Regions from separate parts of the Kitasatospora sp. GAS1066B genome, predicted to be linked through region 3. Evidence: riboswitches for the same ligand, from Rfam matches in the RefSeq annotation. Region 3 holds a riboswitch; each other region holds the start of a gene.

Region 1 (7,154 bases), on a different contig from region 3:
GCCGCGGCCGAACTCCGTCAGTCGCAGCGTGCAGTCGTCGAAGACGACCTTGGCGAGGTCGCAGCCGTTGAACGACGCCTCGGTGAGGGCGGTCTTCGAGAAGGCGACAGGGCCGGCGGCACGGACCTGCTCGAAGGTGGCGTAGTCGAGCTTGCAGTTCTCGAAGAGGACGCTGTCGAGGTTCACCCTGGTGAGGTTGGCGCCCATGATCTTGCAGTCGCGGAAGACGACGCGGGACAGTTTGCTGTCGCTCCAGTCGGCAGAGCCGAAGTCGCAGCTGTCGAACTCCACCGAGTCGACCCGGACGTCATCCAGACGCACGCGGGTCGCGTGAAGGTGGGTGACGCGGCCGGTGATGAGGCGGGCCCGGGCGAGGTCGAGGTCGCGGAGGTCGGCGTCGGCGTACCGGAACTCCTGGACGGAGCCTCGTCCGCTCTCCAGCGTGGTGACGTTGGTGAGGTAGCCGTCGGCGAGGTTGGGCAGGGTGACGCTGACGCGGCCGAAGGTGCGGCTGTCCATGGTGTCTCGCTCTCGAAAGCGGGCCCGGCCCGCCAATTCATCCACGGGCCTGCGACAGGTCTACTTGCTGCTCTTGTTCCAGTTGTCCCAGGTCGGCCGGTTGTCGAACGACGACGACGTGTTGTCCCACGTGGGCCGGTTGTCGAACTTGCCCACCGCGGGCTCGACCTCCAGGACGCCCACGAGATCGGTGATCACGCTGGCCTGGGCGGTTTCCAGTAGTTCGAGGAGGGTCATGCGGCTTGCTCCTTGCGGACGGTATCGGACAGAGCGATGAGAAGGGCCTGCTTCGACACGCGGCAGTGGTTCGTTTCGGTGCTGTCGAAGCAGCCGTTCTCGAAGAAGCGATTGCCGGCCTGCGCGCCCCGGCAGAATCCGAAGAACTCGCAGGTGGCCTCGCAGTTGTCGAGGCCGGTCAGGAACTCGTCCACGTAGCGCAGCCGGTGCGCGTCCGTCAGCATGGCGCCGATGGACCGCTCCAGGACGTTTCCGGCGCGGAAGTCCTGGTACCCGGGGGCGGTGACGCCCGCCAGCTCGGGGGAGAGGAGGACCACCTCCCCGGCGGAGGAGACAGCGGGTATCGGGTCGATCAGCACGTCCCGCCAACCGTTCCCGGCCCGGAGCGCACGCAGGTAGCCGCCCAGCCGGTCCACTTCCCGGACCCTCAGCTCTGGGTGCGCGCGGGTCCAGGTGATGGTCCGGCGCCAGAATTCGACGGCTTCTTCGAGCACGGGGGTCTGCCTGGTGGTGCTGGCACCCTCGGACTCCTCGATGTTGAAGCCGACCGTGTGGCAGCCGAGTTCGGCGAAGAAGTCCAGCAGCTCCTCCGGCCGGCTGATGCCGTCCGCGGTGACGACCGCGATCACCGAGAAGCCGATGCCGGCGTCACGCAGGCGACGGATACCCCGTATGCTCCGGCTGAACGCGGGCTTCCCGGTGCGATCGACCCGATCGCAGTTGAGCGCGGCGGGGCCGTCGACGCTCACCCCGATCCGGAACTCCCGGTCGGCGAAGAAGTCGCACCAGGCGTCCGTGACCAGCGTGGCGTTCGTCTGCACGTAATGGTGCAGCGCTCCGGTCCGCCTCAGCTCCTCGAACGGCTCGACCAGTTCGACGAAGCGGCGGACCCCGAGGGCCATCGGCTCCCCGGCGTGCCAGACGATCTCCAGCGGCGACGACGGGTCGGCGAACTCGGAGACCGAGCGGGCTACCGCCTCGGCGACGGCGAGCGGCATGGGCGACCGCCGCTCCTTGTCCGGGAGGTAGCAGTACCGGCAGGCCAGGTTGCAGAAGCCGTCGGGCTGGACGACAACTGTTCGCGGCCGAGACGCGATGCGGCGGTGGTAGCGGATGGTGTGTGCCATGGAACCCTCCGTCAATAGGTAACGTGGGCCGAGGCCGGTGACCGCAGCTCGCCGTTTCATGAGCGGACTCCTTCCGCTTCGTGCGGGAACTTGTCGACGCATGATGAGTACAGCCCAACTGCTCGTAGTCGGACAGGCGTTGCCTGTCGTCCCGGTGTAGTCCCGCTCTCGCGCGCAGTAAGCTGCCGGTCACTGTGGATGATGGGATTGGCCCGTGGACGATCCGATCCGGCACCCCCTCACATACGTGCGTGTCCAGCGCGAGCTGACGTTGGAAGACCTGGCGCGGCTGTGCCGCCAGGCCGCCGCCAAGCGTGGGCTCCGCTCGGGGATCGATCGACAGCGAGTCTGGAAGTGGGAGAACTACCAGGCTGGGCCGAGCTCGGAGTCTGAACTGCTGCTCGCCGATGCCCTGGACGTCCCGGTCGAGGACGTCGAGATGTTCGGCTGGCCGGACTGGCTGCCCGGGCACGATGTCCCGTTGCCGCTGGGTTCCGCGTATACCGTTCAAACACTTCGAGAGGCCCAGAGAACCGCGATGGACCGTCGTAACTTCATGACCTTCAGCGCCATCTCGCTGGCTGGCCTCGCAGCCCAGTGGGCGCTGGTCGAACCGGACCACCTCACCACCGCCTTGGGCGGTAGGAGCGTCGATGGCGAGCTGGTCGACTGGCTGGAGTCCACCAGTACGCGACTGACGACGCTTCCGACCGAGCAACGCCAGCACACCGCGAAACTGATGGATGCTCACCTCGCCACGGTCACCAACCTGATTGCCGACGGCCGCTACAGTGAGCGCACCGGCAAGCGACTGCACCTTCTCGCCGCATCCCTGGCGACCACCTGCGGCTGGCATCGCTTCGACCAGGGTCACCACTCAGCCGCAGGCCGCCTGTGGTCGGCGTCCCTGCACAGCGCACACGCTGCCGGCGACCGCGATTTCGGAGCCGGCGTCCTGTCCGACTTCGCCTACCAGTCCAACTGGCTCGGCCGGCCGAACATCTCCGTGGACCTCCTCGGCAACGCGCTCTCCCGCACCGAGCACCCTACGGCCCGCTCCCTGCTCCTCCTGCGCAGGGCCAGGGCTCATGCCGCGCTTGGCGAGCGCTCGGACTGCTACCGCGACCTGTCCGCCGCCGAGACCGAGCTGTCGACCACAGCCGCCGACCCCGCCCCCAGCTGGTGTGTGTGGATGAGCCCCGCAGACCTCACCGTCGACTCCGGCCAGTGCATGCTCGACCTTGGCCGATCTGACCTCGCCAAGGCCCGGATCACCGAGGGCATGTCGCTGCTGCCCCGCTCCCGGGACAAGACGCGCGGGATCTTCCTGACCTACGAGGCACGGAGCCATCTTCAGTCCGGCGAGGTCGAGCGTGCCCTCGCCGTCACCAACGAATCCCTTGATCTCGCCACCCGCATCGGTGCCGAGCGGTGTGTGACCTTGGTCCGCGAACTCGCACCGGCCTTCAGGCGCTACCAGCAGGTCGAGGGCGTCCCGGAGTTCTTGGAACGTCTCCGCGTCAGCTGATCGATCAGCGGGGGACCTCGGCATGCCCGAGCACGGCCGAAGGCCGCCTCCCTTCGGGGAGGCGGCCTTCAGGCTGCCCTGCGGTTGCGATCGGAGAGTGCCGATCGGCACGTGCCCGTCAGGACGCGTTCTTCACCACGCGTCCGTCAGGTCGTTCAGACCCGGCCGGCGAAGTCCGGGGCGTAGTTGCTGATGGTCTCGTACTTCACGCCCGCGCTCGGGTTGGCGGCCTCGACGAACTGGCCGTTGCCCACGTAGATGGCGACGTGGTAGACGCCCGAGTCCTGGCCGTTGTTCGACCAGAACAGCAGGTCGCCCGGCTGCAGGCTGTTCATCGACACCGGGGTGCTGGCGGCGGCCTGGTCGGCGGCGACGCGGGGGATGGAGATCCCGGCCTTCGCCATCGCGGCCTGGGTCAGGCCGGAGCAGTCCCAGCCGCCGTTGCCGGTGCCGCCGTAGATGTAGGCCTGGCCGACCTGGGACTCGGCGAAGCTGATCGCGGCGGCCATCGAGCCGGTCGCGGCCGGCGCGCTGGTGGCGGCGGTGGTCTGGGCGGTGACCGCCGGGGCCGGGGCGGGCGCCGGGGTGCTGGCGGGGGCCTGGGTGGCCGGGGCGGCCTGGGTGCCGAGCGACAGGTGCTCGCCCGGGTACAGGAGGTCCGGACCCTGGGTCAGGACCGACTTGTTGAGGTCGTAGAGCTTCTGCCAGCCACCGTCCACGTGGTGGGTGTTGGCGATGGTGGAGAGCCAGTCACCGGCCTTCACGGTGTAGCTCTGGTCGCCCTGGGAGTGGTTCCAGTGGCCCCAGTTGCCGTGGTCCGAGCCGCCCTGGTGCGAGCCGCTGCTCTGCGCCGGGGCGCTCGGGGCGGGGGTGCTGGGGGCCGGGGCGCTGGTGGTGGCCGCGGAGGAGCTGGTCGAGCCGCCGGGGTTGATGGCCGGGGCGGGGCCGCCCGCGGTCAGGCCGGCCTGGATCGAGCAGACGGGCCAGGCGCCGGGGCCCTGGTCGGCCAGCACCTTCTCGGCGACGGCGATCTGCTGGTCCTTGGTGGCCTGGTTGGCCTGGGCCGCGTACTGGGTGCCGCCGTAGGCGGCCCAGGTGGAGGCGCTGAACTGGAGGCCGCCGTAGTAGCCGTTGCCGGTGTTGATGCTCCAGTCGCCGGTGCTCTCGCACTGGGCGACCTTGTCCCAGGTGGAGACCGGCGCCGCGTTGGCGGTGGTGGCGGTGATGCACGGCAGGGTCAGACCGAGGCCGAGCAGACCGGTGGCCGCGATCACCCGACGGGCGTTACGGGACGGACGGGTCGTGCCGGAAGTGGGCAGCATGAAGACGCGATCCTCTCCTACGCCTGCGAGGTGAGCTGTCGGATTCGGGCTGGAGTTGCCCGGCCGCGCGCTGCGCGGCTTCACCCCTAGCCCCGGGCACCTGGTCCGAAGACCGGCGCCGGAGCGGCTTACCTGGTTCCCCCGCTCCTGCCGTGGTTGCGTTTTCGCGCTGCCAGCGCGGCCGGTGGCAGGACTAGGCGTCCGGTTGCGCTGGGTCCGTGTGACCACGAACGGGGAGCACGTTAGACAGAGATAAGTTGAAACCGCAAACAGCTGTGACGGCCGTCACAGGCACTTCACGGGAGCTTCAAGATCGCTCCGGCGGCACAACTGAGGGGGCGTCGGAGGAGTGGTCCGGGCGTGGTGCGCAACTGACGCCTGGGGTTCGGGAGATGGCGCTCCTTCAGGGCGCGCGGTGCTGATGGTCCGTCCGCTTTCCGGGTGTGGAGATCTCTTGGGGATCTTGGAAATTCGTCTTGCGGGAACGGCTCGGGGCAGGACCAAAGTCTCATCCGGCGCAGCGCGGCGTGACTGGCCGACATCAACCGAATGTCCGTTTTGCACCTTCTGTCACTCCGTCAGGTCGCCACCGCGAACCGCCTGCTGCCGCCCCCTCGGGAGTCGCGCCGAGCGCCCCGCACCGCCGCCGGGCCGTCACCTGCCGGTCGCCTGGGCGTTGCCGGGGAGGTGGCCCGTCCGGCCGCGAGCCCGCCCGCCCTTTCCGGGCCGTGAGGGAGGCCTCAGGGGCCGTTCTCGCCGCCCCGGGCCCGGACCCGGCCGCCCCGGTGCCGTGGCCGGACATGCCGCCGGCCCTGCCCCCAGCGCTCGCGCCGGGGGCAGGGCCAGGGCCTTGTCCGCTATCTGGTGTTGTCTCGTGCTGACTCGCCGTCTAGCGGGTCACTCGCCCGCAGCGGCCTGGTCGTCCGGGGCCTCCTCGACGGGAGCCTCCTCGACCGCCGGGACCGGCAGCGCGGCCAGGTACGCCGAGGCGACCAGCTGACCGATCGTCGGGTAGGCGCCCAGCACGGCCGCGCTCTCGCAACCGGTCTCCGCGGCGGCGGCGAGCAGCAACTGCTCGTCGGCCTCCGGGCCGATCACCAGCGGGGCCAGCGCCGGCCGCTGCGAGCCGGTGGCCCGCAGGTGGTCGACCGCGTCGGCCACCGAGCCCGGCACGTCCAGCGCGGCGGAGACCACCGGCACCGCCAGGCGGGCGGCGAGCAGCACGCCGGTGATGCCGGCGGCGTCGGCGGCGGCCTGGCCGCCGGTGGTGATCAGCACCACGCCGTCGGCGGCGGTGGTGATGGCGAAGAGCCGGGCGCGGTCGGCGCGGGCCAGGCCGGCCTCGGAGAGGCGCACGTGCACGGCCTCCGCCAGCAGCGGGTGCGGGCCGAGCGCGTCGGTCAGCAGGGCGCCGGTCTCGGTGGCCAGCGCGTGCAGGTCCATCAGGTAGTCGTGCGGGCCGGGCAGTAGCGGCACCAGCACCGGCGCGGGTCGTCCGGCCGCCAGCGCCCAGGAGATCAGCTCCTCGACCGTCGCGGTCGGCCGGGTCGTCGGCGCCGCCGCCCCCTGCTCATCGGCGCCCGGCTCCCGCAGATCCGGGGCCGGCTCGCTGTCGGTCGGGTCCTGCTCCGCCGCCGGGGCGGTGCGCAGCCAGCCGGCCGCCACCTCGATGCCCGGCTGCTCGAAGCGGATCATCGAGACCAGTTCGTCCACCAGCGCCACCGCGGCCGGGCCGGCCTCGGCCGGGACGGCGAGCACGAGCGCCGGCGCGCCGATCGGCACCTCGGGCCTTTCGGGCCGACGGTGGCGCCCCCGCGCGCGGGAGCCTGGCGTGCGGACGGGCAGTGGTGCGCCCGGGATGGCTGCAGTGCTCATGCCGGAGATCGTAGGACATGCGCGCCATCGCCCCGCATCCGGCCAGGCACTCCAACACGTCCTGGTGGGAGAGCGGATTCGACACCGGCGGGCCCCCAATCCGGACAAGTCGCGTGAAAACCCTCAGCCCTTGGTGCGAATGTGACGGAGTGTGAGGAATTGGCTGCGAAGTTGATCATTTGTGGCGGGTGTCAATGGTCGAACCGGTCAGGCTGGCCGGCCGGTTTGCCGACGCCGGGTTACGGATCATTGAGCGATTTGCCAACAGATGTCCGATTCGGTGGACCTGACAAGGCCTCCAGGGCTCGGTTTGGTCACCTGTCGTACAGGCTTCTGCACGCGCAAAATCACATGCCGATGCACGTGCATTAGCGTTATTATTACGACTAGTAAGGCACCAGCCCTGCCCGTACGAGCCGGAGGCGGCCGGCGGCCGAAGCGGTCGGGCGCCGAGTAGTACGAGCACTCCAGGCTCTTGGGAGATTTCTATGCACCACACGTACAACGGCATGGCGGCTGCGGACCTCGACGGTGTGGTCTGGCAGA
Region 2 (7,154 bases), on a different contig from region 3:
GATCCTGCGCCCGAGCGAGCAGGGCCTGGCGCTGCTGCGGGAGGCGTACGAGATGCGGCGGCAGTCGTTCACCGAGCGGTTCACCGACTGGACGGACGACGATGTCGCGCGGCTGGCGGGCTACCTGGTCCGCTACGGCGCCGCGGACTGATCCGACCCGCGGCGTGAAAAGCCGACCGGCCGGTCGTCAGGTGCGAGGACCTGTCGACCGGCCGGCCGGTTCAGCTACGGCTGCAGCTGTGGCTGCTGATCACGGGGTGATCAGTACGCCTGGTGGACCTGCCAGAAGGCCCAGGCCTGGTTCGGGCTGCCGTAGGTGGTGTCCATGTACTGCAGCGCCCACTTGATCTGGGTGGCGGGGTTGGTCGCCCAGTCGGCACCGGCGGCGGCCATCTTGTTGCCGGGCAGCGCCTGCGGCAGACCGTAGGCACCGGAGCTCGGGTTGGTGGCGCTGACGTTCCAGCCGCTCTCGTGGGTGATGATCTGGTCGAACGAGGCCAGCTGGTCGGCCGGGACGATGGAGGCGGCCAGCGCCTGCAGCGAGCTCGGGCTGCTGACGTTCACGGCGACGGGCGCGGCAGCCGGGGCGGCGACGACCGCGGCAGCGGCCTTCGGCGCGGCGGCCGGCGCGGCCGGAGCCGGGGCCTGGGTGGCGGCCGGGGCCTGGGCCGGGGCGGTCTGGGCAGCGCCCAGCGCCAGGTGCTGGCCGGGGTAGAGCGCGTCCGGACCGTGGGTCAGGGTGGACTTGTTCAGCTCGTACAGCTTCTGCCAGCCGCCCTGCACGTTGTGGCTGGTGGCGATCTTGGACAGCCAGTCGCCGCTCTGCACGGTGTAGCCGGCGGGCGCGGCCGGAGCGGCGGCGGGGGCCGGGGCGGCCTGCGGGGCGGCAGCCGGAGCGGCGGCGGCCTGCGGGGCGGCGGCCTGGTGGGCGGTGTAGCCGTAACCCTGCTCGGCGGTGTGGTGGTGGCCGTAGCCGGCCTGGTGGAGCGGCGCCGCGCTGGCGCCGGTCGCGGCGATCAGCGGCAGACCGGCGCCGACACCGGCGAGGACGGTGACGGCGATGGCGCGCTTGAGGGCGGCGCGGTTGGGCAGGCTGGAGCGACCGTTGACGGACAGCATGAAAAGCGTTTCCTCTCCCACGCCTGCGAGGTGAGCTGTCGGATTCGGGCTGGAGTTGCCCGGCCGCGCAGTTGCGCGGCTTCACCCCAAGCCCCGCCCGGAGAATCCGGGTGAGGCGACTTACCTTTGGGTCCCCCGCCCCTGCCGTGGTGCTGTGTATGCACGTGCCCACTCCGTCCGGCGGCAGGATTCGGCGTTCCGGGGAGCGGGGTTCGTGTGAAGACGAACGAGATGCACCGTAATCAGGTCGAAGGTCCTATCACAAGCCAATGTGAGGTGTCTCATGTTCGACCTGGGAGAGAGTCAGAAAAACGTCAAGCATCCAGCGGAGGATTCCTCGCGTGATTCCCCTCACAATGGGCGTTGTTATCTCCGCGTGATTTGAGATTCCGTCAGCCCGCGTGCCAGCCCTGCGGGTCGACCCCGCCCGGCACGGCCGCGGCCGGGTCGTACGGGGTGCGGGTCAGCACGAAGGTGCCCAGGTCGAGGTGGCTCACCGAGCCGTCGGCGGCGAGCACCACGCGCAGCGACTCGCCCGCGTCGTAGCCGTCCAGGCCGGTCCAGGAACCGTCGGGCTCGGGACGGAAGCGGGCGCGGCGGGCGCCGGTGGCGAGCCAGCTGAGCTCCAGGGTGCGGTCGGCCCGCAGCTGCAGGGCCAGCGCGGTGGGCCCCCAGTACCAGGGGCCGGTCAGCGCCAGCAGCTCGGGATCGGCGTCGGTGAACGGGCGCCACGGTTCGGGGAACCGGGGCTCGCGCTCGGCCACGATCGCGAGCAACTCGCCGGCCACCGGCCAGAACGAGGGACTCGACGTCGCATTGGTCAGTGTGACGACGGCCACGTCGTCCGCCGGGCTCACCCAGAGGCCGGCCAGGAACCCCGGCATCGAGCCGCCGTGGCCGATCAGTAGGCGTCCGTCCTGGCGCAGCAGCTGCAGGCCGAGCCCGTAGCTCGAGCTCCAGTCGCCCTCCGGCGCGGCGGCGGGCCGGCGCATCTCGGCGAGGGTGTCGCGGGAGAGCACCTTGCCGGTGCCGCCCGGGGTGGCGCCGGCAAGGAAGGCGGCCCAGCGGGCGAGGTCGGCGGCGGTCGACCAGAGCTGGCCGGCCGGCGCCATCAGGCCGGTGTCGGTGAGCGGCTCGGGCAGCATCACGTCCGCCCACGGGTGCACCGCGAACCCGCCGGCGTGCGGGGCCTGGGGCAGCAGGGTGGTGCGGGTCATGCCGAGCGGCTCCAGCACCTCCTGGCGCAGCGCGTCGATCCAGGGCATCCGGCGGATCTTGGCCACCAGCGCCCCGAGCAGCGCGAAGCCGGGGTTGGAGTAGTGGAAGCGCTCCCCGCCGGAGTGCCGGAACGGCTGGTCCTCCAGCAGGTGCCCCAGCTCGGGGCGTAGCTCGCCGGAGGTGCGCTCCCACCAGGGGCCGGGCGTCTCGGCGGCCAGGCCGGCCGTGTGGCTGAGCAGTTGGCGAATCGTGGCGCCGCCCGCGGCGGTGTCGGGCAGGTGCTGCTCCAGCGGGTCGGCCAGGTCGATCAGACCCTCGTCCCGCAGGCGCATGACCAGGACGGCCGTGAAGGTCTTGGAGATGGAGCCGATCCGGTACTGGACGTTCTCGTCCGGCGCGTGGCCCTCGATCATGCTGCGGGCGTCGGTCCACACCAGCCGCCCGTCGCGGACCACCGCGCCGACCAGGGAGGGTGTGCGGCCCTCGGCCTGTCCGACGGCGAGGCGGTGTCGCAGCGCCCGCACGGTCTCCGGCAGCAGGTCGGGCACCGGCAGGGCGGGGGGTGACAGTTCGTCGGCTCGCTGCTCGTTGTACGGCAACTCGGCAGCCGGGTCGGTCATCTGATCTCGCATTCGCAAGGCGGCCGGGGGTGTCGGCGCGGGGATCGGATCGCTCGACCTTACCCGGGCCCACCAGGCGTGGCCCGGCATTAAATCGGAGCGGCGAACCGCGTCCGCGCCCCGCACCCGCCGCCGTACCGGTTCGCGTCTGCGCCCGCACCCGCCGCCGTACCGATTCGAACGCGACCGCTATGCTGCACCGGGCCGCCCACGAACGGGCGTGGAGCAAGGGGGAGACGGTGCAGCAGTCCGAGCACGGAAGCTATCTGACGGATCTTCATACCGACCGGCCGCACCCCGCGCGGATCTACGACTACTGGCTCGGCGGCAAGGACAACTTCGCGCCCGACCGGCAGGCGGCCGAGCACGCGATCAGCGCGTCGGCGGACATCCCGGCAGCCGCCCGGGAGAACCGCGCCTTCCTGCGCCGGGCGGTCCAGCTGGCCGCGCAGGCGGGGGTCCGGCAGTTCGTCGACATCGGTGCCGGCCTGCCCTCGCCCGGCAACGTCCACCAGGTGGCACAGTCGATCGACCCGGACGCCCGGGTGGCGTACGTGGACAACGACCCGATCGTGCTCACCCACGGCCGCGCGCTGCTGGCGGACAACCGCACCACCACGGTGCTGACCGGGGACGTGCGGGAGCTGGACGAGCTCTTCGAGCGTCCGGAGCTGGCCGCGCTGATCGATCTGGGGCAGCCGGTGGCCGTGCTGCTGCTGGCGGTGCTGCACTTCGTCACGGACGAGGAGGCACGCGAGGCGGTTCGGCGGGTGCGCGAGCGAGTGGCGCCCGGCAGCTATCTGCTGCTCTCGCACAGCACCCACGAGGGCAATCCCGAGCGGGCCGCGGAGGTGGCCAAGACCTGGGACAAGACCACCTCGGGCATCCGGCTGCGGACCCGCACACAGGTGGCCGACCTGTTCGACGGCTGGGAACTGCTGGAGCCCGGAGTGGACTTCGTGCCGCTCTGGCGCGCGGAGGGTCCGACGGAGGCCAGTACCCGGTGGATGTACGCGGGGGTCGGGCGCAAGAGCTGAGCTGACCTCCCGGCCGCGCCGGCGGCGGGATCCTTGACGTCCACTGCCGTCTACGCTGGTCAGCGCGGATCGAGCGGAAGGACGGCAGCGTGTCGCACGACGAGCGGGAACTGGCTCGAACGCAGCGCGAGCACTGGCAGCGCACCTACGACCAGAACCCCGGCATGTACGGAGCCGCGCCTTCCGAGCCCGCGGTGCACGCGGCCGCCGCCTTCCGGGCGGCCGGCGCCCGCGAGGTGCTGGAACTCGGCGCCGGGCACGGCCGTGACGCGCTCTACTTCGCGCGCGAGGGGTTCTCGGTGCTCGCCACCGACTTCAGCCCGGTGGGCCTGGCCCAACTGCGCGCGGCGGCCGAGGCCCGGCAGGTGGCCGGGCGGGTCACCACGGCGGTGCACGACGTGCGCCAGCCGTTGCCGCCGGCAGCCGCTTCGGTGGACGCGGTCTTCGCGCACATGCTGCTCTGCATGGCGCTCTCCACCGAGGAGATCCACGCCCTGGTCGCCGAGGTGCGGCGGGTGCTGCGCCCGGGCGGCGTCTTCGTCTACACGGTGCGGCACACCGGCGACGCCCACTACGGAGCGGGCATCGGCCATGGCGACGACACTTGGGAGCACGGCGGTTTCGCCGTCCACTTCTTCTCCCGTGAGCTGGTCGAGGCGCTCGGCGCGGGGTGGCGGTCGGTCGACGTCCACCCGTTCGAGGAGGGCGAACTGCCGCGCCGCCTCTGGCGGATCACGCAGGTACTGCCGGGCTGACCAGGGCAGCGGTCGCTTCATGCGTCTGCGGCGTAGCTGTCGGGGCGCGGGTGAACCCCCGTAGGCTCTGCGGCATGAGACGCAGGACGAAGCCCGCCCCCGCTCCGCTGCCGCAGCGCGACGGGGTGGATCCGGTCCGGGTCCGGCTGCCCGAGCAGGGTCCCTGGCCGACGGTGGCCGACTACCTGGCCCACCGGCTGCCGGACGGGGTGGCCGAGCGGCTGGCACAGATGCTGCGCGCCGGGGAGATCGTCGGCGCGCACGGCCCGGTCGACCACGGCACGCCGTTCGAGCCCGGCGCGAGCGTCTGGTTCCACCGCGACCTGCCCGAGGAGGTCCCGGTGCCGTTCGAGCTCGAGGTGGTGCACCGGGACGAGCACCTGGTGGTGGTCGACAAGCCGCACTTCCTGGCGACCACCCCGCGCGGCAGCCACGTGGTGCAGACCGCGCTCTCCCGGCTGCGGCGCGACCTGGAGCTGCCCGAGCTGATTCCCGCGCACCGGCTGGACCGGCTGACCGCCGGGCTGGTGATGTTCGTGGCGACGGCGCACACGCGCGGCGCGTACCAGACCATGTTCCGGGACCGGTTGGTGACCAAGGAGTACGAGGCCGTGGCGCGCTACGACGCCGGGTTGGCGCTGCCCCGGGTGGTGCGCAGCCGGATCGTGAAGGAGCGCGGCGTGATCGCCGCCCGCGAGGTGCCCGGGCCGGTGAACGCGGAGAGCCGGATCGAGCTGATCGAGCGGCGCGGCGAGCTGGCCCGCTACCGCCTCACCCCGCTGACCGGTCGCACCCACCAGCTGCGGCTTCACATGAGCGGCCTGGGCATCCCGATCCTCGGCGACCCGGTCTACCCGCGGGTGCTGCCCGAGGCGGCGCCGGACGACTTCGGCACGCCCCTGCAACTGCTGGCCGCCGGCCTGGCGTTCACCGATCCGGTCAGCGGGCAGCCGGTGCGGCTGCGCTCGCGCCGGGCGCTGGCGGCCTGGGCGGCGGCAGCATGAGCGGCGGCGGGATGACCGGGGGCGAGGCACCCGCTGCCGACCTGGCCGCGCTGCGGGAACTGCTGCTCGGCCGGCCGGCGATGGCGCGCGAACTGCCCGGGTTCGTTCCCGAGGCGGCGCCGGCCGGGCCGGGTGAGCTGTTCGTGAGCTGGTTGCTCGACGCGCTGCGGGTGGAGTCGCCGGACGCCCAGGTGGTCACGCTGAGCACGGTCGGGCTCGACGGCGCACCGGACGCGCGGATCGTGGTGCTGCGTGATGTGGACCCCGAGCTCGGGGTGTGGTGGTTCGCCGGGGACGCCCGCAGCCCCAAGGGCCGCCAGCTGGCGGCCGAGCCGCGGGCCGCGCTCACCTGGTACTGGCCGGCGCTGGGGCGGCAGGTGCGGGTGCGGGGAGAGGTGACCCCCGGCGACGCGGCGGCGGCCGGTGAGGTGTTCCGGCTGCTGAGCCCGAAGTCGCGGGCGGCCGCGCTGGTGGGGCGGCAGAGCGAGCGGCTGGGCACGGCGCAGGAGTTCTGGGCGGCCTGGGGTGCGGCCGAACGGGAGCTGGCGGCGGAGCCGGGCCTGGTGGCGCAGGGCTACACGCAGTACGGAGTGCGGGCGCGGGAGGTCGAGTTCTGGCAGGGCGCGGCGGACCGACGGCACCTGCGGCTGGTCTACCGGCGCGGCTCGCGGGACGACGGCTGGCGGCGCGAGCTGCTCTGGCCGTAACCCGCGCCGGCCGTGAGTCCGGGCGCGGCCGGAAGTTGTCCGAACCCTCGCTACTCTTCGGTAAGTTGACTGATTAGGCTGTCTCCTGACGTTCAGTGTCTGCCGAGGGAGTCATCGTGGTCCATGCGGTCAAGCACAGCCATGTCGAGGTCAACGGCGTCCGCCTGCACATCGCCGAGCAGGGCGAGGGCCCGCTGGTCCTGCTGCTGCACGGCTTCCCGGAGAGCTGGTACTCCTGGCGGCACCAGTTCGCGCCGCTCGCCGAGGCCGGCTACCGCGTGGTGGCGCCCGACCAGCGCGGCTACGCGCGCAGCGAGCGGCCGAGCGCGGTGGACGCCTACACGCTGCCGCACCTGGTCGGCGACGTGGTGGGCCTGATCCGGGAGCTGGGCGCCGAGCAGGCGGTGGTGGTGGGCCATGACTGGGGCGCGCCGGTGGCCTGGATCACCGCGATGCTCCGGCCCGACCTGGTGAGCGCGGTCGCCGGGTTGAGCGTGCCGCCGCGGCTGCCCGCAGGCCTGGTGCCGGTGGAGCTGAGCCGGCGCCGCTACGGGGACGGCTTCTACCAGCACTACTTCCAGCAGCCCGGGGTGGCCGACGCCGAGATGGCGCGGGACCTGCCGACCACCTTCCGCCGGACGCTGTACGGCGCGTCGGGCGACAACCCGAGCCAGCCCGCCCCGTGGATCGTCCC
Region 3 (7,154 bases):
GTGACCACCGACGTCTCGGTGATCTACCACAGCTGGTTCAGGGTGCTGCAGACCGGCACCTTCCCGATGGACGACGTCACCTGGCAGTACCCGCCGGGCGCCGCGCTGGTGATCCTGGCCCCCGGCCTGCTGCCCTGGTCCTACCTGACCTCCTTCTTCGTGCTCTGCGGGGTCTTCGACACCCTGGCGATCGGCATGCTGCTGCGCTCCGGGCTGCGCCGGGGGCGCAGCCTCGCGGGGGCCTGGATCTGGGTGATCGGGGTCCCGCTGCTCGGTCCGACCGTCTACTGCCGCTACGACATCCTGGTCACCGCGATGGCCGTGACCGGCCTGCTGGTGGTGCTGCGCCGGCCGGTGCTGGGCGGCATCCTGCTGGGCGTCGGCGGCCTGATGAAGCTCTGGCCGCTGCTCGGCCTGGCCGGCACCCCGCGCGGCCGGCGGACCCGGCGGTCCTGGACGGCGGCGGTGGGCGCGGTGGCCACCCTCTCGTTCCTGCTGGCCGCGGGGATGAACGGGGCCTTCCAGTTCCTCACCTTCCAGGCCGACCGCGGCATCGAGGTGGAGTCACTGGGCGCGCTGCCGATGCACTTCGCCAAGCTGTTCGGCGCCTGGCACGGCTCGGTGACGATGAACTACGGCTCGGTGGAGTTCCTCGGCCCCTGGGTGCCGGTGATCTCCAAGCTCGCGATGGGCGCCACCGTGGCCGGCTTCGCCTGGCTGCTCTACTGGCGGCTGCGGGCCCGCCGCTGGCAGCCCTCCACCACGTATGACGCGGCCCTGGCGACACTGCTGATCTTCACCGTGACCAGCCGCGTGATCAGCCCGCAGTACATGGTGTGGCTGGTCGGCCTGGCGGCCGTCTGCCTGACCGTGCGCGGCACCAGCCAGCGCCCGGTGGCCGTGATGATCCTGGTGGCGACGGTGCTGACCACACTGGAGTTCCCGATGAACTTCGGCCAGGTGGTCAACAGCATGCCCTGGGGCGTCACCATCCTGGCCTCCCGCAACCTGACCCTGCTGGCCGCCACCATCCTCTCCTGCCGCCGGCTGTGGCGTTCCACCCAGGGCCCGGCACCGGTCGCCGTCGAGCAGACCGAGGAGCCGGCCGAGCCGGAGCCCACCTACCCGGTGCGCCCGGGGATCGCCTACGAGCAGAGCCTGTTGGACGACATCCAGCACGGCTGATGGACCGTCAGGTAGCTGCGAGCCCTCAAGTCCCGGGCCCGAGCCGGCGGACCACCTCGGCGATCCACCGCCTGGTGAACTCCGCCAGCCCGTAGCCGAGCCGCTCGCCGAGGATCCGGTCCAGCTGCCGCTCCCGGCCCGCGCCGGGGCCGGCCGCGCCGAGCGACCGGTAGACGTCGACCAGGGCCCGCTGCCCGTGCTCGGCCGCGATCAGCGAGCAGGCCAGCCAGGAGAGTTCGTAGGCCTGGGCGATCCCGCCGGAGCCGGCCTGGAAGTCGGCGTCGGCGGGCAGCGCGGTCGGCAGCCTGCCGGCCGCCACGTCCGAGGTCAGCTCGGGGGCGATCTGCCGGGCGCTGCGGCCGGTGTTCAGGTACCCGGTGTAGTCGGCCACGCCCTCGGAGAGCCAGAGCGGGGTCCACGGATGGGTGTCGGCCCGGGTGGCGACGTGGGTGGACTCGTGGGTGATCACCACGTGCTTGCCGAACTCGCTGAGCCGGTGGTACGCGTCGGGGTTGACCAGCACCCGGTCGGCGGGCGTGTGCACCGGCGCGCCCGCGGCGGCGACGGTGACCGCGGCTATGTCCGAGTAGCTGCTCGGGTCGACCCCGAGCAGCTGGGTGAACTGGGCCTCGGTGGTCGGCAACTGGAGCACCAGCCGGCCGGCCCACCCGCTGCCCCAGACCGCGCTGACGGCGGGCACCGCCTGGTCCGCGATGGCGGCCAGCTCGGTCAATTGAGCGGCCGCGGCCGGCCCGAGCACCAGGCAGTGCGTCCCGCGCACCGGCGTCGGGTCGCCCAGGTCCCACGGCGCCGCCGGGCTGCCCGGGGCGGCGCCCTCGCCGCTCACCGCTCCGCCGGCCAGGGTGAGCCGCCGGTTCAGCACCGCCGGGTAGTCGTCGAAGCCGGCCAGCCGGTAGGAGAGTTCGGCGGTCACCGTCCGCGCGTCCCAGGAGGTCGGGCGGTAGTCCAGCTGGGCCGGCCGCAGCGCGGCCAGCTCACCGGTGCGCAGCGCCTGGGCGTGCGCGGCCAGCAGCGCCGTCGGCGGGCCGGACGGCGCCGCGACCGCCCGCCCCGGCAGCGCCCGGGGCAACGAGAGCTGGACGAGCCCGCCGGCCGCCAGCAGCAACGCGGTACGCCGGGGCACGCTCGTCCCGTCGTCGGTACTCAGACCCGCACCACCGTCGCCACCGGCATCGCCGCGACGTTCTCGTAGCGCACCCGGGCTCCGGGGTAGGGGGCGTGGATCACCGTGCCACCGCCGACGTACATGCCGACGTGGTGCATGTCGTGAAAGAAGATCACCAGGTCTCCCGGTCGCGCCTCGGCCAGGCTGATCCGCTGCCCCCCGAACGCCTGTGCCTGCGAGGTGCGAGGCAGGCTCACTCCCGCCTGCTGCCAGCTCCAGTACATCAGACCCGAACAGTCGAAACTGCCGGGCCCGGTGGATCCGTACACGTAAGGGGAGCCGAGCTTGCTCAGCGCCGCGGCCACCGCGAGCGCGGCCCGGTCCGAGGCGGGCGGCTGGTTGCCCAGGTCCACCCGCTCGGCGCCGCGGGCGGCCCGCTCGTTCGCCTCCCGGGCGTCCTGCGCGGCCAGCTGGGTCCGCTCGGCGGCGGAGAGGCTGTCGAGCAGCGCCTGGGCGCTCTTCAGCCGCTGCTGGACCTGCTGCTTGCTCTGCGCCAGCGTGCTGCGCACCGTCTCCAGCTCGGCCAGCTTGGCGCTCGCCTCGCTGCGCCGCTGGTCGAGCCGGCGCTGCTGCTCCAGCACCTCGTGCAGCGAGGCGGCCTGCTGCCGGCCCGCCTCGGCCAGGCTGCGCGCCTTGATCAGGTAGCCCGCGGGGTCGCTGGAGAGCATCAGTTGAACGGCCGGGTCCATCCCGCCCGAGCGGTACTCGGCGGCCGCGACGGTGGCCAGCACCGAGCGCATCCGGTTGAGCGTGTCCTGGCCCTGCGCCACCTGCGCTTGCAGGGCGCTGGTCTCGGCCTGCAGGCGCTTGGCGTCCTCCTCCGCCGCGTTGGACTTCTCCGAGGCCTGCTCGGCCTCGGTGTAGAGCTGGTCGACCTGCGCCTTGACGTCGTTCTTGTCCGGCCCGGCCGGTGCGCCCTGGGCGCTGGCCGTCATCGCCAGCGCGGTGGTCGCGGCAGCGGTGACCGCCAGCACCCGGGCGAACCGGCGCGCGGTACCCGACGGGGGTGTAATCGCCATCGTCTGACGACTCCAATCGCCGTGAGAGCTCGGGGAGAGCCCTCGGAGGAGCTGAGGTCCGAGCGCAGACGTTAGCGAGTCGGGACGGATGAGTCCAAACTCCTGCCAATACGAATATTTGATCCACAATCGGACAGCAGAACGGCGAAGGCCCGGTCTCCGCACGGGAGACCGGGCCTGGGTGACGCTTCGCCAGGGGCGTCGGGGGGTGTCAGGGGCGGATGATCGCCTCGACCCCACCCATGTTGGCGACCGACTCGTACTTGACGTTCTCACCGGTGCGCGGCGCGTGGATCATCGTGCCACCACCGACGTACATGCCGACGTGGTCATAGTTGTTGAAGATGAGCAGGTCGCCCGGCTGCGCGTTGGCGATGTTGGTGCCCTCGTTGGTGCCGATCGCGGCCTGCTGCTGGGAGGTGCGCGGCAGCGAGACACCGGCCTGCGCGTAAGCCCACTGCATCAGACCCGAGCAGTCGAACTCGGAGGGACCCGTCGAACCGAAATGGTACGGGTCGCCGAGCCTGCTCTCGGCGGCGGCGATCGCGGCGGCGGCGGCCGAGTTGCCGGTGGTCGGCGCGGCCGGCGGCGTCGTGGTGCTGCCGAGGTCGGTGCGGGACGAGCCGCGCGAGGCGGCGCTCTGCGACTGCGCCGCAGCGGCGGCCTGTGCCTGCGCCTGCGCCTGCTGGGCGGCGGCCTTCGCCTGCGCGTCGGCCTGCGCCTGCTGGGCGGCCATCTGCTGGCGCTGCTGCTCGGTGAGCGTGTTGAGCAGGTTCTGGGCCTGCTGCAGCTTGGCCTGGACGGTGTCCTTGGCGGACTTCAGCTGCTGGGTGGTGGCATCCAACGCGGTGAGCTTGCTCTGCGTCTCGGCCTTGCTCTGGTCGAGCACCGTCTGCTCGCTCCGCAGCTCCTTCAGCGTCTCCGCCTGGGTGGTGTTCAGCTGGTTGAGCGCGCTGGCCTGGCCGAGGAAGCTGTCCGGGTGGGACGAGAGCATCATCTGCACGGTCGGCGATATGCCGTTGTTGGCGTACTGGTCGGCGGCCACCGAGGCCAGCCCCGCCTGCAGGTTGGTCACCTGGTCCTGCTGCCGCGCCACCTGGTCCTGCAGGTCGCCGACCTGCTTCTGCAGCGTCTGCTGCTGGGCCTGGGCGCCGTCGTACTGCTGGGTGGCCTGCTCCGCCTGGTTGTTCAGGTCGTCGACCTGGGACTTGACCTGGTCGAGCGAGGGCGCCGGGTCGGCGTGCGCCGCGCCCTGCGAGGAGAGCGCCACGGCGGTGGCGGCAGCGGCGGTCAGAATCGACGCGCGGGTACGGCCAACGGGCTTGGGACGACGATGGGACGCCACGAATCCTTCTTCCCTCGGACCGCCTACCGGGTGAGCTGACGGGTTCGGGCTGGAAGACTTGCCCTACGACGCCTCACCGGCCCACGGCCGACCTGGCGCCGATTCACCCCGGAGGAACGTGGTTCCCCGGCTCCGGTCCACAGCTCCCCCGCAGGGGTTCCCCGTCGGACAGTCAACTGCCCGTGCTGCTTTCCAGACTCGGCGGTAACCCGCGCCGCCACCCGGGTCGGGTGATCACCATCGCGTGGGTCTGGTTGCCGACCCTAGTAACAAATCTGTGATCCGTTCAAATCCTTGTCAGAAAAACTCGGCAACTTTGACTCTGGGTGCTATGCAGATCACCAACAGGTGATCAAGTAGCGTGCGAACAAGTGTCCCCCGTCACACCTGGCGGGTGACGGGGGATCAGGAGCGCGGCGTGCGCGGCGGAGCGACGGCGGGTCAGACCCGGCGAATGATGTAGGACTCGCCCATCGTGCTGACGCTGGCGATCCGCACCACGTCACCGGTGTGCGGCGCGTGCACCATGTTGCCGCCGCCGATGTACATGCCCACGTGGTGCCGGTCGCCGCCGAAGATCACCAGGTCGCCCGGCTGGGCGTCGGCCAGGCTGGGCACCCCGGTGCCCACCGTGGCCTGCTCCTGCGAGGTGCGCGGCAGCGAGACGCCGGCCTGCTCGTAAGCCCACTGCATCAGACCCGAGCAGTCGAAGGTGGTCTGGCCGGTGGCACCCCAGACGTAGGAGTCGCCCAGGCGGGTGAGCGCCGCCTGCACGGCCTGGCCCGCGTAGCCGGAGGCCGGCGGCAGGTTGAGCGTGCTGAGCTGGGCCCGGGCGCTGCCGCGCGAGGCGGCCGCCTGCTGGGCGGCCAGCTGGGCGCGCTGCGAGGCGCTCAGCGAGTTGAGCAGCTTCTGCGCGGCGGCCAGCTTGGCCTGCACGTCCGACTTGGCCTGGTTCAGCTGCGCGGTGGCCGAATCCAACTGGGCCAGCGTGTCGGCGGCTTCCTTCTTGATCTGGTCGAGGTTGCGCTCCTCGCCCTGCAGCGACTTCAGCGCGTCCGCCTCGGTGCTGGTCGCCACCTGCATGCTGGAGGCCTGGTCAAGATAGGTGCCCGGGTGGGAGTTCAGCATCAGTTGGACCGACGGGTCGATCCCGCCGTCGCGGTACTGCTGCCCGGCCACGGCGGCGAGGCCGCCCTGCAGCTGGGTCACCTGGTCCTGGGTGCGGGCCACCTCGTCCTGCAGCTGGGAAGCCTGCTGGCGCAGCTGGTCACCGCGCTCCTTCGCGCCGTCGTACTGCTCGGCCGCGGCCTCCTGCTGGTTGTTCAGCGCATCGATCTGCGCCTTGACCTGGTCGACCGTGGGCGCCGGGTCGGCCCAGGCCCCGCTCTGCGAGGAGATCGCGACCGCGGTCGCCGCAGCGGCGGTGAGCACGGTGATCCGCGCGCGGCTCGACTGCTTGGGACGGCGGTGGGACGCCAAGGGACTGCTCCTTCTTCTACCGGGTCACCCGATCGGGTGAGTGACCGGAAAAATAGGTTTGACGCCAGACCCTAGTGAACATCAGATCCCTGCGCCACTCCCCCACCCCCACGAACTCACGGTCCAGGCCAGGTGTTCACCGGGTCTTCACCAGCTGAGCGCTGGTCAGCTGCGGGCCAGCCGGTTCAGCAGCAACACCGAGGCGACCGGGCGCGCGCCCGCCTTGCGCACGCCGTCGGCCACCTCCCGGTCGGCCGAGACCACCACCACCGGCCGGCCCTGCGGCTCGGCCCGCACCAGCTGGCGGATCAGCTCGTCCGCGGTCTGCCCGGTCCTGCTGAACCGCACCCGCACCCCGCGCGGTGGCGCCATGATCACCGGCACGTCCAGGTCCTGCCCGTCGAAGACACAGGTCACCTCGGCCTGGGTGCGCTGCGCGAGCATCGCCAGCCCGCCCAGCAGCCGCAGCCGCTGCTGCTCCAACGGCAGCGTCGGGTAACCGGTCTTGGTCACGTTGTAGCCGTCCACCACCAGGTGGACCTGCGGGATCGCCAGCAGCTGGTCGAGCAGCGCCGGGTCGTCCTCGGCCAGCCCGCGCCGGGCCACGTCGTGCGGCGAGGCGGAGCCCGGGACGACCGCGTCCACCAGGTCGGCCGGGTGCAGCTGGGTGACCGGCAGCGCCAGCTCGCGCTGCAGGCCCTGGGCGGACTGCAGCACGGTGTCGAGCAGCAGCCGCAACCGCATGTCCTCCACGCTGCGTCCCTCGCGGGCCGAGCGGCGCCCGGCCTCCAGGGCGGTCTCCAGCTCGGCCACCCGGTGCTTCAGCCGCCGGTTCTCGCTCTCGGCGGCGCCGCGCTCGACGGCGGCGGCAGCGGCGGCGGAGGTCAGTTCGGCCTGCACCTTGCGGGTCTCGGCCTGGGCCCGGCGGGTGTCGCTCTCC
Region 4 (7,154 bases), on a different contig from region 3:
GCGACTTCCCCGACGCCGACCTGGACTCAGCCGTGCTGCTCCGCACCCGGCTGACCCACGCCCTGGACCGCCTGGCGCCGCCTGTCGCGGCGCCGCCGGTCGACCTCACCGCCCGCGAGGCGGACGTCCTCGACCTGCTGGCCCGAGGCATGACGGACGTGCAGATCGGGCACCGGCTCGCCGTCTCCGCCCGCACCGTGGACAAGCACCTGGAGCACGCCTACGCCAAGCTGCGGGTGCACAGCCGGGTGGCGGCCGCCGCGGTGTGGCGGGACGTGAGCCGCGGCATTGAGCGGGCCTGACCGCGGCATTGAGCGGACCTGACCGCGGTGGCACCATGGAGGTGAAGGGGTGCCGAAGGAGACGAACTTCGGCGACCGCGGCCGCCACATCCACCCGGAGGAGACGAACCCCGGGGCCCGACGGCGACCGCGCGTGATCCGGCATCCGGGCGCCGGCTCCGTGGAGCCCGAGGGGTATGGCGATCAAGCGACTCCGCGGTGTACCTGGGATCGCGTTCACAGCGTTTTCGACACCATGAACGGCACGCCCCCAGGGGTGGGGACGTGTTCACCTCATCAGTGAGCCCCGCCGGGCACGGCGGACGCCCACCGGGCCCCGCGCGCGACGCGTCGCCGATCCCCGACCGTGCCGACCGTGTCGCTCGACCAGGCACGACCGATCCCCGACCCCGCGCAGGACGGCCACCTCACCACTTATCTGCCCTAGGCACCCACTGGCCCGCGGTCTCGCGAACCGCGGGCCAGTGCGCTACCCGTTCCGGGTGGCCGTGCGGGCCTCACGCAGCGGTGGGCCCTGCTACCTCAGCAAGTGGTGTCGATCAGGTAGAACGACACGTAGTGGTCCGAGGTGTAGTAGTCCGAGCCGTCCTCGCCCGTGATGATCCGGCGGGTGCCGCGGGTCGGGGCGCCCGGGGTGATGACCGTGTACTCCTGGTAGTAGCCGTTCGGCTCGCTGGGCAGGACGCCCTCGCGGTTCTGGAAGGTCTCGCCGTCCTGGGAGTACGGGAAGGGGCCGCCCTGGGCGATCAGGTTGAGGGTGTCGTCGGCCTGGCTGGGCAGGGCGGTCTGGCAGATGTTGCCGCTGACGTCCGCGTGGGCGGCGGAGGCGAACATGGCGGTGGGGGCCAGGGTGAGCAGGCCGACGGTGACGACGGACGCGGTACGCGACTTCAACGCGCGTAGAAGAGTCTGCATGGACAGCAGTTTGAGGGGGCGTCAGGAAGCCTGGGAAGGTGCTGGGAGGGGGCTGAGAGAGTCTTCATGTGCATGTAACTAGCGCGCGGGGCAGGCGCCAGGTGTGCGTCGCTTTCGATGCGCGGGGTGGCCGGTGTGACTCGTGTGACATTGATGATGATCATGTCATCTGCCTACTCTGCAGGCTGCTCGCCACGCAGCGGCGGGCCCAGTCCCGGGACGCCTAGTCCTGCCTGCCCGGGGTCGGAACCAGAGCACCGCACCAGGCAGGAGCGGGGGACCCAGGTAGTACTGCCGTGTCCCCGCTCGCCTGCGTACCGCCAGGCCGGGTGAGGGTGCGGCTCGGGGTGAGGCCGACCGGCAGTCGCCGACTCGGCCGGGCCATCTTGCGGTCCGAACCCGACAGCTCACCTCGTAGGCGTCGCAAGAGGAACCTCCGTGATCCCTTCCGCCACCCCTGCGCGCCTCGGCATCCTCGCCGGTGCGCTCGGCCTGCTCGCCGTCCCGATGGTCGGCCAGGCGAACGCCCTCAGCTGGTACCCGTCGACGAGCGCCGCGCCCACCGTGACCCAGGACCGGCTGACCCCGGCCACCGCCACCACCGGCGCGGCGACCACCGCCGCCCTGACGCTGCACGCCAGCTCCTGCTTCACCGCGAAGACGGTGGGCGTGGGCGTGCGGGACGCCGCCGGCAACAACCTGGACTTCCCCGGGAACCTCAGCAACCAGCAGATCTGCCCGAGCGGGCTGTCGCTGACCACCGCCGCGCGGACCTTCGCGGGTGGGACGTACACCATGTTCGGCTTCTACCAGGACCAGGCCGGTGCCTGGCACAACCTGGCGTCGCAGACCCTGACGGTCTCGGCCGGCGGCGGCAGCACCCCGGCGCCGACCCCCGCACCCGCGCCGACCCCCACGCCGACCCCCGCCCCCGCCCCGACTCCGGCGCCCGCCCCCAGCAGCTCGCCCGTCCCCGGCAAGTCGCTGACCTGGTCCGACGAGTTCAACGGCGCGCTCGACAGCACGAAGTGGAACGACAGCTCCACCACCTCGTACAAGTACGGCAACCACAACCCGGACGACAACAAGCTCGACTGGATCGACCCGTCCGGCGTCTCGGTCGCGGGCGGCGTGGCCACCTTCACCGCGCAGCCGTCCAGCCACACCCTGGAGAACGGCAAGCAGGCCTGGACCACCGGTCTGCTCACCACCGAGGGCAGCGGGCAGGGCTTCAAGGTCAAGACCGGTGACTACGCCGAGGCCCGGGTCCAGATGCCGTCCGCGCCCGGTGCCTGGCCCGCGCTGTGGACCTGGTCGAACGGCGGCAGCGAGATCGACTCCTTCGAGTACCACCCGGACAACCCGAACCTGCTTGAGCTGACCAACCACGTCAACTTCGCGCAGAAGTACTACACCGACGCGAACGCCGTGAAGCCGGGCCAGTGGGTGACCATCGGCACCTACTACGGCGCCAACTCCGTCGACTACTACGTCAACGGCGTCAAGGTCTTCTCCGACAACACCGGCGTCGGCGCCAACTGGTCGGCCTACCTGATCCTCAACCTGTCGATCAGCGCCGGCCAGTACCACCCGGCCCCGAGCGGCTCCGCGCCGATCAGCTTCGCCGCGGACTACGTGCGGGTGTACCGCTGACAATTGACGCACCGTCAGATGGCGTGCCGTCATGACCGTGGCCCGGATCCGCTCCTGGATCCGGGCCACGGTCATGACGGGCGAAGGATCAGGGCGCCAGCACGCCGCCCAGCCGCTGCGCGATCTGCCGCATGACCGGCACCAGCGCCGTCGAAGCGATCTGCTCCTCCAGGGCCCGGATCCGCGCCTCCGGGCCGGAGACCGAGAGTGCGGTCGGCGTCGGGGCGCCCGGCACCGCGACGGCGATGCAGCGCACGCCGATCTCCTGCTCCTGGTCGTCCACCACGTAGCCGGCCTCCCGGGCGGTGACGAGCTGGGCGAGCAGGGCGTCGGGATCGGTGACGGTGAACTCGGTGTGCGCGGGCAGGGGTTGGGTGCCGAGCACGGCGCGGGCCTCGTCCTCGGTGAGCTGGGCGAGCAGCGCCTTGCCGACGCCGGTGCAGTGCGGCTGCACCCGGCGGCCGACCTCGGTGAACATCCGCATCGAGCGGCGCGACTGCACCTGGCCGACGTAGACCACCTCGCCGCCCTCCAGGACGGCCAGGTTCGCGGTCTCGCCGGTGGCCTCCATCAGTTCGGCCAGGTAGGGGCGGGCCCAGCTGCCGAGCAGCCGGCCCGCGGTCTCGCCGAGCCGGATCAGCCGCGGCCCCAGGGTGTAGCGCCGCGCGGTGTCCTGGCGGACGTAGCCCTGCTGTGCGAGGGTACGAACCAATCGGTGGATGGTCGGCATCGGGAGGCCCGAGGTGGTGGACAGCTCGCTGAGGGTCGCGACGCCGCCCGAGTCGGCTAGTGCTTCCAGGAGTTGGAAGGCGCGATCGACCGACTGCACGCCGCCCGCGGCGGCGCGCTCGGATCCGGTCGAAGCTGCGGCGGGGGTGCTTGCCACCGGCGTTCCCTTTGCTGTCGGGGGAGGAGTAGAGTCCCAGCGATCTACCTCAACAAACCGTTGAAATTCTGTATCGCGGAAACTAGTGTCCACCTTACAGAATCGAACTCGCCAGTAGGTGGGTCAGATCAGATGAGGGAAGCCCCTACCGGAGCTCCCTACACAGGTTCTACCGTTCAAGGAGTGTCCTGCCCATGGCTGCAGACCAGGGACCCGTCGGTACTTCCGCCGCTCCGGTCGTCACTGTCGCCGGTCCGCGCGTCCCCCGTGCGGAGGAGGTGCTCACGCCCGAGGCGGTCGCGTTCGTCGTGGGCCTCCATCGGACCTTCGAGAGCCGCCGGCAGGAACTCCTCGCCCGACGCCACACCCGTCGGGCCGAGATCGCCAAGGCCGGGACCCTCGACTTCCTGCCCGAGACCGCCGAGATCCGCGCTGCGGACTGGCAGGTCGCCCCGGCCCCCCGGGCGCTGCAGGACCGCCGAGTGGAGATCACCGGCCCGACCGACCGCAAGATGGTGATCAACGCGCTCAACTCCGGCGCGAAGGTCTGGCTGGCCGACTTCGAGGACGCCACCTCGCCCACCTGGCAGTCGGTGGTCTCCGGGCAGGTCAACCTGATCGACGCCTTCGAGGGCCGGATCGACTTCACCTCGCCCGAGGGCAAGGAGTACCGGCTCAAGCCCGCCGCCGAACTCGCCACCGTGGTGGTCCGCCCGCGCGGCTGGCACCTGGACGAGAACCACCTGATGGTGGACGGCGTGCCGGTGGCCGGCGCGTTCTTCGACTTCGGGCTCTACTTCTTCCACAATGCCGCGCGGCTGCTCGCCAAGGGAGCGCAGGACCCCAACTCCGGGCCCTACTTCTACCTCCCGAAGACCGAGAGCCACCTGGAGGCGCGCCTCTGGAACGACGTCTTCACCTACGCCCAGGAGCAGTTGGGCATCGAGCACGGCACCATCCGGGCCACCGTGCTGATCGAGACGATCCTGGCCGCCTTCGAGATGGAGGAGATCCTCTACGAGCTGCGCGACCACGCAGCCGGGCTGAACGCGGGCCGCTGGGACTACCTCTTCTCGATCGTCAAGAACTTCCGGGACGCCGGCGAGCGCTTCATCCTGCCCGACCGCAACAGCGTGGGCATGACCTCGCCGTTCATGGCCGCCTACGCCGGCCTGCTGGTGCAGACCTGCCACCGGCGCGGCGCGCACGCGATCGGCGGGATGGCCGCCTTCATCCCGAGCCGCAAGGACCCCGAGGTCAACGCGGCCGCGCTGGTCAAGGTCCGGGCGGACAAGGAGCGCGAGGCCGCCGGCGGCTTCGACGGCTCCTGGGTCGCCCACCCCGACCTGGTGCCGGTCGCCCGCGCCTGCTTCGACGCGGTGCTCGGCGAGCGGCCCCACCAGAAGGAGAACCCCGGCTCCGCCGGGCAGGTGACGGCCGCTCAGCTGCTGGACATCGCCGGCGCGGGCGGCTCCTGCACCGAGGCCGGTCTGCGGAACGCGGTCGCCGTGGGCCTGCGCTACTGCGAGGCCTGGCTGCGCGGACTGGGCGCGGTCGGCATCTTCAACATGATGGAGGACGCGGCCACCGCCGAGATCTCCCGCTCGCAGATCTGGCAGTGGATCCACAACGGCGTGGTGCTCGCCGACACCGGGGAGAAGGCCACCGCCGAGCTGACCCGCCGCCTGGTCGCCGAGGAACTCGCGGTGATCAAGGCCGAGCTGGGTGACGAGGCGTACGCGGCCGGCCGGTGGACCGAGGCGCGCGACCTCTTCGAGCAGGTCTCGCTCGCCGAGGACTTCGTCGACTTCCTGACGCTGCCAGGCTACGCACTGCTCGGCTGAGCACTTACTGCCGTTTCGTACGGTCCACCGGAGCGAACACGCCCCGGTGGACCATGCACGTCCTTCCAGAAAGGCTCCACCCATGGTCCGGATGTTCCTCAACGGCCAGGCGATGCGCGGCGGCGAGTTCCACCCGCTGGTCGCCGACGCCCCCTTCCTCGGCGTGGTCCGCACCGCGCCCGGCCACCGCTTCTTCTCCATCCGCGACGTCTGCCCGGGCGTGCTGCCCGACCCGAAGGCGGACACCGCGATCGAGGGCGAGCTGTACGAGGTGAGCCTGGAGCTCCTGCGGGACGAGCTGCTCCCGGGCGAGCCGCGAGAGCTCGAGTTCGGCGTGATCAAGCTGGCGGACGGCAGCGCCTGCTTCTCGATGGTGCTGGCCCGCGGCGAGCTGGAGCGTGGCGTCCACCGCGAGATCACCGAGTTCGGCGGCTGGCGCGCCTACCTGGCCACGCTGGGGCGCACCTTCTGACCCCCTGACCACCAGTACGGCCACCAGCGACCCGGGCACCATGACCGGGTCGCTGGTGGCCGTTGGCCTGCCAGCGGGCCTCGGGGTGGATCGGGGGCCCACCACACCCCAGGGGTGCGTATACGAATGGTGTGTTCGCTCCGAAGAGTCGGCTGGTCGCGGGGGCTGCGCTGGGTGGATCGCCAATAGCCACGGATTCAACGAGTTGTTGAAGATGGGTGCTCGGAACCCTTGACGCCCCGTCGGGCCGCCGCCTACCTTTTATTTCGCATCCTAAAAGCAATATTCCGTATTGTGGAATAAGAGCCGACCCGCAGGAGTACCCCGATGCCACGAATGACAGCCGCCCGTGCGGCAGTGGAGATCCTCAAGCGCGAAGGCGTTGAGGTCGCGTTCGGCGTGCCGGGCGCCGCGATCAACCCCTTCTACGCCGCGCTGAAGGCCGGCGGCGGGATCAAGCACACGCTGGCCCGCCACGTCGAGGGTGCCTCGCACATGGCCGAGGGCTACACCCGCACCAAGGCCGGCAACATCGGTGTCTGCATCGGCACCTCGGGCCCGGCCGGCACCGACATGATCACCGGCCTGTACTCGGCGATCGCCGACTCGATCCCGATCCTGTGCATCACCGGCCAGGCGCCGGTCGCCAAGCTGCACACCGAGGACTTCCAGGCCGTCGACATCGCCTCGATCGCCAAGCCGGTCACCAAGGCCGCGACCACCGTGCTGGAGGCCGCCCAGGTCCCCGGCGTCTTCCAGCAGGCCTTCCACCTGATGCGCTCGGGCCGTCCCGGCCCGGTCCTGATCGACCTGCCGATCGACGTCCAGCTGACCGAGATCGAGTTCGACCCGGAGACCTACCAGCCGCTGCCGGTCTACAAGCCGGCCGCCAGCCGCGCCCAGATCGAGAAGGCGATCGGCTTCCTGCTGGAGTCCGAGCGGCCGCTGATCGTCGCCGGTGGCGGCATCCTCAACGCCGACGCCGCCGACCTGCTGGTCGAGTTCGCCGAGCTGACCGGCACCCCGGTGATCCCCACCCTGATGGGCTGGGGCGCCATCGCCGACGACCACGAGCTGAACGC

Evidence for each region. Region 3 has a riboswitch for cyclic di-AMP ahead of ABH937_RS20360 (NlpC/P60 family protein). Riboswitches for the same ligand answer to the same signal wherever they lie in the genome.
Region 1: another riboswitch for cyclic di-AMP. It lies ahead of ABH937_RS32685 (transglycosylase family protein); the one in region 3 lies ahead of ABH937_RS20360 (NlpC/P60 family protein).
Region 2: another riboswitch for cyclic di-AMP. It lies ahead of ABH937_RS30605 (LysM peptidoglycan-binding domain-containing protein); the one in region 3 lies ahead of ABH937_RS20360 (NlpC/P60 family protein).
Region 4: another riboswitch for cyclic di-AMP. It lies ahead of ABH937_RS26325 (glycoside hydrolase family 16 protein); the one in region 3 lies ahead of ABH937_RS20360 (NlpC/P60 family protein).

The regions. Positions count from the first base shown of each region.
Region 1 covers NZ_JBGCCO010000039.1:57,182-64,335, forward strand. The annotation lists gene ABH937_RS32665 (pentapeptide repeat-containing protein) at 1-519, opposite strand, end outside; gene amcA (multiple cyclophane-containing RiPP AmcA) at 580-756, opposite strand; gene amcB (cyclophane-forming radical SAM peptide maturase AmcB) at 753-1,883, opposite strand; gene ABH937_RS32680 (helix-turn-helix transcriptional regulator) at 2,098-3,411, shown strand; gene ABH937_RS32685 (transglycosylase family protein) at 3,567-4,733, opposite strand; cyclic di-AMP (ydaO/yuaA leader) riboswitch at 4,741-4,904, opposite strand; gene ABH937_RS32690 (hypothetical protein) at 5,631-6,608, opposite strand; gene ABH937_RS32695 (DUF397 domain-containing protein) at 7,097-7,154, shown strand, end outside.
Region 2 covers NZ_JBGCCO010000034.1:3,981-11,134, forward strand. The annotation lists gene ABH937_RS30600 (MarR family winged helix-turn-helix transcriptional regulator) at 1-151, shown strand, start outside; gene ABH937_RS30605 (LysM peptidoglycan-binding domain-containing protein) at 262-1,119, opposite strand; cyclic di-AMP (ydaO/yuaA leader) riboswitch at 1,127-1,286, opposite strand; gene ABH937_RS30610 (serine hydrolase domain-containing protein) at 1,512-2,957, opposite strand; gene ABH937_RS30615 (SAM-dependent methyltransferase) at 3,197-3,994, shown strand; gene ABH937_RS30620 (class I SAM-dependent methyltransferase) at 4,084-4,749, shown strand; gene ABH937_RS30625 (pseudouridine synthase) at 4,824-5,753, shown strand; gene ABH937_RS30630 (pyridoxal 5'-phosphate synthase) at 5,765-6,460, shown strand; gene ABH937_RS30635 (alpha/beta fold hydrolase) at 6,556-7,154, shown strand, end outside.
Region 3 covers NZ_JBGCCO010000017.1:95,736-102,889, forward strand. The annotation lists gene ABH937_RS20345 (glycosyltransferase family 87 protein) at 1-1,185, shown strand, start outside; gene ABH937_RS20350 (hypothetical protein) at 1,211-2,329, opposite strand; gene ABH937_RS20355 (NlpC/P60 family protein) at 2,350-3,390, opposite strand; gene ABH937_RS20360 (NlpC/P60 family protein) at 3,602-4,735, opposite strand; cyclic di-AMP (ydaO/yuaA leader) riboswitch at 4,742-4,890, opposite strand; gene ABH937_RS20365 (C40 family peptidase) at 5,177-6,214, opposite strand; gene ABH937_RS20370 (NYN domain-containing protein) at 6,380-7,154, opposite strand, start outside.
Region 4 covers NZ_JBGCCO010000025.1:94,083-101,236, reverse strand. The annotation lists gene ABH937_RS26335 (helix-turn-helix transcriptional regulator) at 1-302, shown strand, start outside; gene ABH937_RS26330 (ribonuclease domain-containing protein) at 825-1,217, opposite strand; cyclic di-AMP (ydaO/yuaA leader) riboswitch at 1,463-1,653, shown strand; gene ABH937_RS26325 (glycoside hydrolase family 16 protein) at 1,656-2,870, shown strand; gene ABH937_RS26320 (IclR family transcriptional regulator) at 2,959-3,756, opposite strand; gene aceB (malate synthase A) at 3,951-5,600, shown strand; gene ABH937_RS26310 (gamma-glutamylcyclotransferase) at 5,683-6,072, shown strand; gene gcl (glyoxylate carboligase) at 6,400-7,154, shown strand, end outside.